DNA from 3 places in the Sphaerisporangium flaviroseum genome. Region 1 is predicted to be linked to each of the others. Evidence: riboswitches for the same ligand, from Rfam matches in the RefSeq annotation. Region 1 holds a riboswitch; each other region holds the start of a gene.
The links. A riboswitch is a leader RNA that binds a small molecule or an ion and turns the genes downstream of it on or off. The one in region 1 is predicted to bind cobalamin.
Positions count from the first base shown of each region.

Region 2: another riboswitch for cobalamin. It lies ahead of cobN (cobaltochelatase subunit CobN); the one in region 1 lies ahead of ABD810_RS23510 (ABC transporter substrate-binding protein).
Region 3: another riboswitch for cobalamin. It lies ahead of ABD810_RS10060 (ribonucleoside-diphosphate reductase subunit alpha); the one in region 1 lies ahead of ABD810_RS23510 (ABC transporter substrate-binding protein).

Region 1 covers NZ_BAAAZR010000017.1:56,697-59,965, reverse strand. The annotation lists gene ABD810_RS23515 (FecCD family ABC transporter permease) at 1-912, opposite strand, end outside; gene ABD810_RS23510 (ABC transporter substrate-binding protein) at 1,035-1,985, opposite strand; adenosylcobalamin (AdoCbl) riboswitch at 2,030-2,170, opposite strand; gene ABD810_RS23505 (Gfo/Idh/MocA family protein) at 2,304-3,155, opposite strand; gene ABD810_RS23500 (SDR family NAD(P)-dependent oxidoreductase) at 3,213-3,269, opposite strand, start outside.
Region 2 covers NZ_BAAAZR010000020.1:223,894-227,162, reverse strand. The annotation lists gene ABD810_RS26500 (precorrin-3B synthase) at 1-708, opposite strand, end outside; partial or broken gene ABD810_RS26495 (hypothetical protein) at 901-1,305, opposite strand; cobalamin riboswitch at 1,332-1,525, shown strand; gene cobN (cobaltochelatase subunit CobN) at 1,554-3,269, shown strand, end outside.
Region 3 covers NZ_BAAAZR010000002.1:866,510-869,778, forward strand. The annotation lists gene ABD810_RS10055 (Bug family tripartite tricarboxylate transporter substrate binding protein) at 1-703, shown strand, start outside; cobalamin riboswitch at 801-1,003, shown strand; gene ABD810_RS10060 (ribonucleoside-diphosphate reductase subunit alpha) at 1,117-3,269, shown strand, end outside.

The sequences.
Region 1 (3,269 bases):
CAGGAACGCCGCCCCGACCAGCAGTGACAGCGGGAGCACCATCCGGTACGACGCGCCCGCGAGGCGGCGCACGACATGGGGGACGACGATGCCGACGAAGCCGATGAGCCCGCTGACCGCGACGGCGGACGCCGTGGCGAGCGATGCCGCGCACAGGACGACCAGCCTGACGCGGGCCGCGTTGACGCCCAGGCTCACCGCCTCGTCGTCGCCGACGGACAGCACGTCCAGCAGCCGCCCGTGAGCGATCAGGATCACCATCGACACCAGGGCGTAGGGGGCGATGAGCCACACCTGCGACCAGTCGCCGCCGATGCCGCCCATGATCCACGAGTAGATCCGCTGCAACTGCTCGACGCGGATCTGCTGTACGAACGCCTGCAGGGCGGACAGGAAGGAGGAGACGGCCACGCCGGCGAGCACGAGGGTGGCCGTGCCACCACCACGGCCCGCGGTGTTGCCGAGCGCGTACGCCAGCAGCACGCCGCCGATCGCCCCGCCGAACGCGGCCAGCGGCACCAGCCCTTCGACCTGGATCAGCACGATCATCAGGGTCGCGGTGAGGCCCGCTCCCGCGGCGGCGCCGAGCAGGTACGGATCGGCGAGCGGGTTGCGGAACACGCCCTGGTATCCGGCGCCCGCCATCGCCAGCAGCCCGCCGACCACGGCCGCGAGCACCACGCGCGGCATCCTGAGCTGGAAGAGCAGTCCGCGCTCCACAGGGGAGAGCCCCGAGTCGACCGACACGAACGGCATCCGGTCGAGCAGTTCCAGCACGATGCCCTTGAGGGGGATGGAAGCCGCGCCGATCATCAGACCGGCCAGCACGCAGGCCACGAGCACGACGAGCGCGACGGCGAGCGCCACCGGCCGCATCGTGGCCCCGCGTGCCGTCCCGCGCCCCGGCCGCATCGTGGCCCCGCGTGCCCTCCCCCGCCCCGGCCGCATCGTGGCCCCGCGTGCCCTCCCGCCGGCCGGCGCCCCCGGGTCGCCGGCACCGGGGTCCGCCACCTTCCGGGAGCGTGTGCCGGGTCTCAGCCCGCGGCCCTCTTGACGGCCTCGTCGACGACCTTGACGAAGTCCACCACGCGAGGTCCCCAGCGCGAGGCGATGTCGTCGTCGAGCGTGAACACCCGCTCCTTCTTGATCGCCGACAGGCCCGCCCAACCGGGACGCTTGGCCAGCGTGTCCCTGGACTGCCCGCAGCACTTGGTGTCGGCCAGGAAGATCAGGTCGGGGTCGGCCTTGGCCACGAACTCGGTGGAGAGCTTGGGATACCCGCCGGCGGCGTCCGGCGCCTCGTCCGCGATGTTGGTCAGCCCGAACTGAGCGTAGATCTGGCCGATGAAGGTGCTGGAGGTCACGGAGTACGGCGTGTTGTCGAGCTCGTGGAAGAACGAGAGCTTCTTGTCCTTGGGCGCGGCGGCGACGAGCTCGTCGATCTGCCGCTTCATTCCGGCGACGAGCTCGTCCGCCTTCGCCTTGTTGCCGGTGGCGGCTCCGAGGTCGGCGATCTCGTCGTAGGTCTCGTCCAGCTTGGTGGCGGCGGGTTCGAGCAGGACGGGGACGCCGACCTTGGTGAGCGCCGCCACGACGCCGCCGGTGTCGTTGGCGAGCACGACCAGGTCGGGCTTCTTGGCGATGATCGCCTCGGCGTTCGGCTTGAAACCGGACAGATCCGTCTTGGGGGCGTCGGCGGGGTAGGTCGACTGGTCGTCGACGGCGAGGACCTGCGGCCCGGCGCCGATCGCGAACAGGCTCTCCGTGGCGCTCGGCGAGAGCGAGACGATCTGCGTGGGCTTCTTGCCGATGGTGACCGGGCCGTTGCCGGCCTGGACGGTCACGGGGAAACCGGCGGCCTGCGAGGACGCGGCGGGGGTGGGGGTGGCGGAAGCGGCGTCCGAAGTGCCGCTGGATTGGCCGCATCCGGCCAATGTCAGCGCACCCAGCAACGCGCCCGCCAAGGCCGTGCGTACGGGCCTCACGAGAGTTCCTCCTGTTGCCGGGAAATCGAGAGACCCGTGATGTGACGGATCACCCTTTTCCACGAGGGTTGACGGCGTCGGCGCGGCATGCAGGCGACCTGGCTCGACCCCGAGGGATCTCACAGTTGCGGGACAGCGCCGGACTCACACCGGACTTCGCTACACGCTGCGCGTCAAACGAACGGTATCAACGAACCGGCCAACCGGATACGACGGGTCGAAACCCCCACCGTTCCCGAACCGCCGGTACGACCGGCGGCAGCGCACAGCCATTCCCCGCCCGGCCGCGTGGCCGAGGGTGGACGCCGCTCGTACGGCTCAGCCCAGCTGGGACTCGGCGGCGGTGATGATCTGCTGGAGGCGGAGGCCGTGGTGGGCGTCGAGGGGATGACCGCCGCCTCGGCGTACGGTCTGGGCGAACTCGGCGACCATGTCGGGGAAGACGTCGTAGCCGAGGTCGCCGCCGTCGAGGGTCTCGCTGCCGTGGCGGCCGAAGACGGCCAGGTGCGAGGCGCCGTGCTCGACGCGGGCGGCCATGGTCAGCGACGCCTCGCTGACCGCGCCGCTCTGGTGCTCCAGCATCAGCCCGACCCAGCCGAGCGTGTGGCCGTGGGCACGGATCCCGACGACCGGCCCGAGCGCGGCGTCGAGCATGTCGATCATGTGGGGGCCGACGTCGAGGATCGCGCCACGCTCCTGGCGCCATGGGGAGTCGATGGTGTGCAGGGCGCCGGAGATGTTGAGCGCGTACCCGCCGAACGGCTCGATCGCGTGGACCCGCTCCAGGAACGCCTTGGTGGCGGCCGAGTAGCGGAAGGTCAGCACCATCTGGGAGGCGACACCCGCCTCGCCCACGGCGTCGGCGAGACGCTTGGCGCCGTCGAGGTCGGCCGCGAGCGGCTTCTCCAGCAGCAGGGCCTTGCCCGCCTTGGCCGCCTGTACGGCCAGCTCGGCCTGCACGCCCGGCGGCACGCAGAACGCGACGGCCTCGCAGACGTCGAAGAGCTCCTCGACCCGCTCGTAGACCGGGACGCCGAGCCGGGCCGCGGACCGGGGCCTGCGTGCCCACACGCCGGCGAGCCGCGTGTGGGGGCCGGCCGCCAGCGTGGGCGCGTGGACCGCCTCCGCCCAGGGACCCGCTCCGATCAGACCTACCGCGACTGGCTCCATGGCGCTCAACTCCCCCACGTACCCGATCATTCGTCGCGAGACTAGCCCAATCCCCGCTTAGCTCGCGGCATCTTTCCACGAGCGCAGGGCGTGCTCGGGGCGGTGGGCGGTGGT
Region 2 (3,269 bases), on a different contig from region 1:
AGGTTGGGCTGGGGGCGGAAGCGAAGGAGGAGTACGAGTCGAGCGCGGAGCAGGGGTGGAGGACGGAGTAGGAGTCGAGCGCGGAGCAGGGGTGGAGGACGGAGTAGGAGTCGAGCCCGGCCCAGGGGGTGAGGGCGGTGCGGCTGCCGGTGGCCGTACGGGGGTCGCCTCATGGACCGCTTGGCAGGGATGGAGCTGGGCCGTTCCCTCGGTACTGGCAGGGACCTCACCCCGGGCGATCAATCGGGCGTCTCCCCGGGCGATGAGCCGGGCCGCCACCCGGCTCGGGCCGTCGTAGAGCTCGGCCATGCGCCAGGCCGTCGACTTCTGCGCGGCACGTTCGTCCAAGAACGCTTCCGCCGCCGCCATCATGGCGGGTACGGCTTCCGCCAGACCGACACGCAGCCCACAGTCCTCACCCGCCAGCAACAGCACTCCCTCGACGGTGGTGCCGTGGGGCGTGGGGATGGGGAGGAAGGCCACGTCGGTGGGGAGGATTGCCATGTCGCCTCTCCCGTCGTCTAAGGCGAACAGGAAGCGGCCGGGTAGGTCCGCGAGGGCTGGGCGGGCACATAGCGCGTGGTCCAGTTCGCGTACGAGCGTCGCGACCTCGATCAGGCCGTGACCGTCGAGTCCGGCCATGGGAGAGGCCAGGATGTTGCGCACCCGTTCATGGGTGGCCGAAGGAAGCAGCCCAGCGGCGGCCATCCGACCAGCGAACCCGATCTCCCCCCGGTCCCCGGTCTGGGGTACGTCCCCGGTGCCTTGGTTCGGGGTTCTACGTTCCTCCGCAGTTCCCTTCCCGTCCTCGGGCTGTACCTCGGTTGCCGGCCTTCTGCCGTCTTCGGTCGGCGGGGTGCCCGCGGCGCCTGTCTCGGGGGTGGGGTTGCTGGGAAGCCCTCGGACCTGCAGGTTGGCGCGGGAGGTCAGTTCGATGACGCCGGAGCCGAGGGAGGCTGCGGCGGCGGCCAGTTCGTGGAGCTGGGAGGCGGTGAGGAGGCCACCGGGTATCCGGATGCGTGCGACCGCACCGTCCGCGGCCGGATGCGTCTGGAGGGCACCGGGGCAGGCGTCGGCTCGCGATCGGTGCGAAGCGTCGATTCGCGATCGGTGGGACGCGTCGACTTGCGATCGCTGTGCAGCGTCGGCTGGCGCTTGATGGGAGTCGGGCTGCGATCGCTGTGTAGCGTCGGCTGGCGGTTGATGGGAGTCGGGCTGCGATTGGTGTGGAGTGTCGGCTGCCGATCGGTGGGGCGCGTCGGGGTGCGGTGGGGGTGAAAAGCCCAAAGGATCGGCAAGAGCCACGTCCAGGATGTTAACCCTACTTCTCGCCTTAAGTCGGACTCCGTGGTCTGATGGGGGAGGACGGCACAAAGGAGGAAGCCGGTGTGAATCCGGCGCGGTCCCGCCACTGTCACCGGGGAGCGAACCCCACTCAAGGCCACGGCCCGGCAACGGGCGGGAAGGCCGGGGTGAGCGTCGATCCGGGAGCCAGGAGACTCCAGGCCGTGTGACCCACGACCCGGGGCGCGGACCCCGAGTGAGGATGTGCCGTGCGCCATCTCCCTGTCCTGCTGCTGTCGACCTCCGACACAGACCTTCTCAGCGCCCGCGCGAGCGGCTCCCCGTACCGGCTGGGCAATCCGGCCCGGCTGGCCGTGGAGGACCTCGCCCCGCTGCTCGAAGGCGTCGAACTCGTCGTGGTCCGGCTGCTCGGCGGCCGGCGCGTCTGGGAGGAAGGGCTGGCCGCGCTGCTGGCGGGCAGCCGCCCGGTCATCGTGCTCGGCGGCGAGCAGGCTCCCGACGCCGAGTTGATGGAGCTGTCCACCGTTCCCGGCGGCGTGTGCGCCGAGGCGCACGCCTATCTGGCCCATGGCGGTCCGGCCAATCTGGACGAGTTGTACCGGTTCCTGACCGACACCCTGCTGCTCACGGGTCACGGCTTCGCCCCACCGGCGGCAACGCCGACCTGGGGAATCCTGCAATGCCCGCCGGCGGCCGACGGCGCCACACGTGCGCCTGGTACCGGCAGGGGCACATTCACGCCGGGTGCCAGCAAGGCCGTGCACACTCCGGACGGCGGCGAGGCGGCACGTGCGCCTGGTCACGGCGAGGCCGTACGGGGGTCTGGTGTCGAGGTCGCGCGTGCGCCCGATACCGGGGAGGCCGCGGTCGGGGTCGATGTGGGTGCGGCCGTACGGGGGGTCGGGTGTGGAGGGCGGCCGGTGGTCGGGGTGTTGTATTACCGGGCTCACCATGTCGCGGGGAACACCGCCTTCGTGGAGGCGCTGTGCGATGCCATCGAGCGTGCCGGGGGCCGGGCGCTGCCCGTCTACTGCGCCTCGTTGCGCACCGCCGAAGCCGGCCTGCTGGACGTGCTCGCCCAGGTGGACGCGCTGGTCGTCACCGTGCTCGCGGCGGGTGGAACCCGTCCCGCGACCGTCTCGGCGGGCGGGGACGACGAGGCGTGGGACGTGGGAGCCCTGGCCAGGCTGGACGTCCCGATCCTGCAGGGCCTGTGCCTCACCGGGGACAGGGAGAGCTGGCTCGCGAGCGACGACGGGTTGTCCCCGCTGGACGCCGCCTCCCAGGTGGCCATCCCCGAGTTCGACGGACGGATCATCACCGTCCCGTTCTCCTTCAAGGAGGTCGACGAGGAAGGACTGACCGTCTACGTGGCCGACCCCGAACGCGCCGCCCGGGTCGCCGGCATCGCCGTACGGCACGCCGTCCTGCGCCACATCCCCGCGCGGGACAAGCGGATCGCCCTGATGCTGTCCGCCTACCCCACCAAACACGCCCGCATCGGCAACGCGGTCGGGCTGGACACGCCCGCCAGCGTGGTCCGTCTGCTGGCGGCGCTGCGGGAGCGTGGGTACGACATCGGTCCCGAGGGCGACGGCGGGCTGCCGGGAGTGGCCGCCCAGGACGGTGACGCGCTCATCCACGCGCTCATCGCGGCCGGCGGCCAGGACCAGGACTGGCTCACCGAGGAGCAGGTGTCCGGCAACCCGGTGCGGATCTCCGCCGCGCGCTACGAGGCCTGGTACGTCACCCTCCCGGGGGAGCTGCGCGCGAGGATGGAACGGCACTGGGGCCCGCCGCCCGGCGAGCTGTTCGTCGACCGTTCCCGCGATCCGAACGGGGAGATCGTGCTGGCCGCGCTGCGTGCGGGCAACGTCGTGGTGATGGTGCAGCCGCCGCGCGGATTCGGTGAGAACCCCATCGCCATCTACCACGACCCCGACCTGCCGCCCAGCCACCACTAC
Region 3 (3,269 bases), on a different contig from region 1:
CCGGCTGCTGATGGCCGAGCCCGAGCTGGTCGCCACCGTGCGGGCCGTCCGGCCGGCGGGCGCCTTCTCCGGCACCACGCCGCTGGCCAGGCTCTGCGGCGAGTGGGAGGTGCTGGTCGTTCCCGTCACCTCGCGCCTGGCGTCGTTCGGCGCGTTCGCCGACGCCATGAGGCGGGACCCGGCCGCCCTCGCGGTGGCGGGCAGGGCGGCGGGCTGCGTGGACCACATGCTGTTCGGAATGCTCGCCCAGAGCCTCGGCGTGGACGCGCGGCTGCTCCAGTACGTGGCCTACCCCTCCGGCGAGGAGGCGATCACGGCGCTCAAGGGCGGGCGGGTGAGGGCGGTGCTCTCCAGCCACGCCGGAGTACGGCGGCGGGTCCAGGCCGGAGAGCTGCACGTGCTCGCGGTGTCCTCGCCCGACCGCATCCAGGGGGTGGAGGCTCCGACGCTGCTGGAGTGCGATGTGCATCTGTACTGCGCGAACTGGCGTGGCCTGCTCGGGGTCGGCCGCCTGCCCGACGACGACCGTGACGCCCTGGTCGGCCTGTGCCACGAGCTCGCCGGGTCGGCCCGCTGGAGAGAGACCTGCGCGCGTAACGGATGGACCCCGCTGTACCTGGAGGGCGAGGATTTCCGGCAGTGGCTGCGTATCGAATCCAACCGGCTGAGCCGGGCGCTGGGGGACCTCGGCCTTCGCGTCTGACGCCGGACGGCCCCTGTGCGGTACGGGGCATCGTGACCCTGGATTACCACACCGGACACAACTTCTAGGGGTTGTTGTTGGGGGCGCCACTACATGTAGGATCCTGACCGTTGCTGGTTCGCTCTTTGGAGCGGCGTAAGAGGGAACCTGGTGTGATTCCGGGGCTGCCCCGCAGCGGTGAGCGGGAACGACCGCCGTCATACAGCACTGGGCCGCGCGGCGGCCTGGGAAGCGACGGCCAGTAGGCAGGACGTGAGAGCGCCCGCGAGTCCGAAGACCTGCCGGTGACGTTGTCGTCCAGGCCTCGAGGGAGGGCCGCGGCGGGGGTGACCGGCGTGCCCGTGCGGCGAGGCCTGCGGTCGTGCTCCGACGCGTGCGCTCAAGCGAGGATCCGAACGCTATGAGGAGAGCACATGACCGTGACACGCGATTTGCCGCTGCCGTCTCAGGAGGATACGACCCGGGAGGGCCGGCGGCTGGCCATCGAGGAGGCCGCGGCCCGGGTCATCGCCGATCCCGCGAACTCGCGGGTCGCCGCCCGTCTGCTGGCCGAGGAGATCGCCGCCGAGGCGGCGGCGCACGGGGTGCGGTCGTTCTCGGAGTCGGTCGCCGCCACGCACGAGGCCGGGCTGGTCCACGATGACCTGGCCGAGTTCGTACGGAACAACGCCACCGTGCTCGACGACCTGACCGACCCGGAAGGGGACGCGCGCTTCGAGTACTTCGGGCTGCGGACGGTCTACGATCGCTACCTGCTGCGCCACCCCGTCACCCGGGGCGTGCTGGAGACCCCGCAGCACTTCTTCCTGCGCGTGGCGTGCGGGCTCGCCGGCACCGTCGCCGAGGCCGCGGAGCTGTACGGGCTGATGACGACTCTGTCGTACCTGCCGAGCTCGCCGACGCTGTTCAACTCCGGCTCGCGGCGGCCCCAGCTCTCCTCCTGCTTCCTGCTGGACTCGCCCCGCGACGAGCTGGAGGCCATCTACGAGCGGTACGGCCAGGTCGCGCGGCTGTCGAAGTACGCAGGCGGGATCGGGATCTCCTGGACCAGGGTACGGGCGCGCGGCTCGCTGATCAGGGGCACCAACGGGCACTCCAACGGCATCGTGCCGTGGCTCCGCACGCTCGACTCGAGCGTCGCGGCGGTGAACCAGGGCGGGCGGCGCAAGGGCGCGGCCTGCGTGTACCTCGAACCCTGGCACGCCGACGTGGAGGAGTTCCTGGAGCTGCGCGACAACACCGGTGAGGACGCGCGCCGCACGCACAACCTCAACCTGGCCAACTGGATCCCCGACGAGTTCATGCGCCGGGTCGAGGCCGACAGCGTGTGGTCGCTGTTCGACCCCAAGGAGGTCCCGGAACTGGTCGACCTGTGGGGCGCCGAGTTCGACGCGAGGTACCGGGAGGCGGAGGCCGCCGGGCGGTACGTCCGCCAGTTGCCCGCGAGGACCCTGTACGGCCGCATGATGCGCACGCTCGCCCAGACGGGCAACGGCTGGATGACCTTCAAGGACGCCGCCAACCGCGCCTCCAACCAGACGGCCAGGCCCGAGAACGTCATCCACCTGTCCAACCTGTGCACCGAGATCCTCGAGGTCACCAGCGACGCCGAGACCGCCGTGTGCAACCTCGGCTCGGTCAACCTCGCCGCCCACCTCCAGCGGGGAGGGGTCGACTGGGCACGGCTGCGCTCGACGGTGGCCACGGCCGTCCGGTTCCTCGACAGGTCCATCGACCGGGGGTTCTACCCGACGCCCCAGGCGGAGGCCGCCAACAAGCGCTGGCGGCCGATCGGGCTCGGCGTGATGGGCCTGGCCGACGTCTTCTTCGCGCTGCGGCTGCCCTTCGACTCGCCCGAGGCGCTCGCGCTGTCCACGCGGATCGCCGAGGAGATGGCGCTGGCCGCCTATGGGGCCTCCGCCGACCTGGCCGGGGCGCTCGGGGCGCACCCCTCGTACGCCGACACGCGGGCGGCCGGGGGAGTGCTGCACCTGGACCACTTCCCGGCGGCGGATCCGGTCCACCCGGAGGAGTGGGCGCTCCTGCGCGACAGGATCGCGGCGACCGGCCTGCGCAACTCCCTGCTGCTCGCCGTCGCCCCCACGGCGACCATCGCCTCCATCGCGGGGTGCTACGAGTGCGTCGAGCCGCAGGTGTCCAACGTGTTCAAGCGCGAGACCCTGTCGGGTGAGTTCCTCCAGGTCAACCGCTACCTGGTCAGGGACCTCCAGGAGCGCGGGCTGTGGACGCCGCAGGTCAGGGACGCGGTCAAGCGCGCCGACGGGTCCATCCAGGACGTCCCCTCGATCCCTCAGGACCTCCAGAGGCTGTACCGCACCGCCTGGGAGCTGCCGCAGAAGGCCCTGATCGACCTGGCCGCCGCGCGCCAGCCGTACATCGACCAGTCGCAGTCGCTGAACCTGTTCATGGCGACCCCGACCATCGGCAAGCTCTCGTCGATGTACGCCTATGCCTGGCGGGCCGGGCTGAAGACCACGTACTACCTGCGCTCGCGCCCGGCCACGCGCATCGCGCAGACCACCGTGGCCGCCGAGGCCGGCGCGGC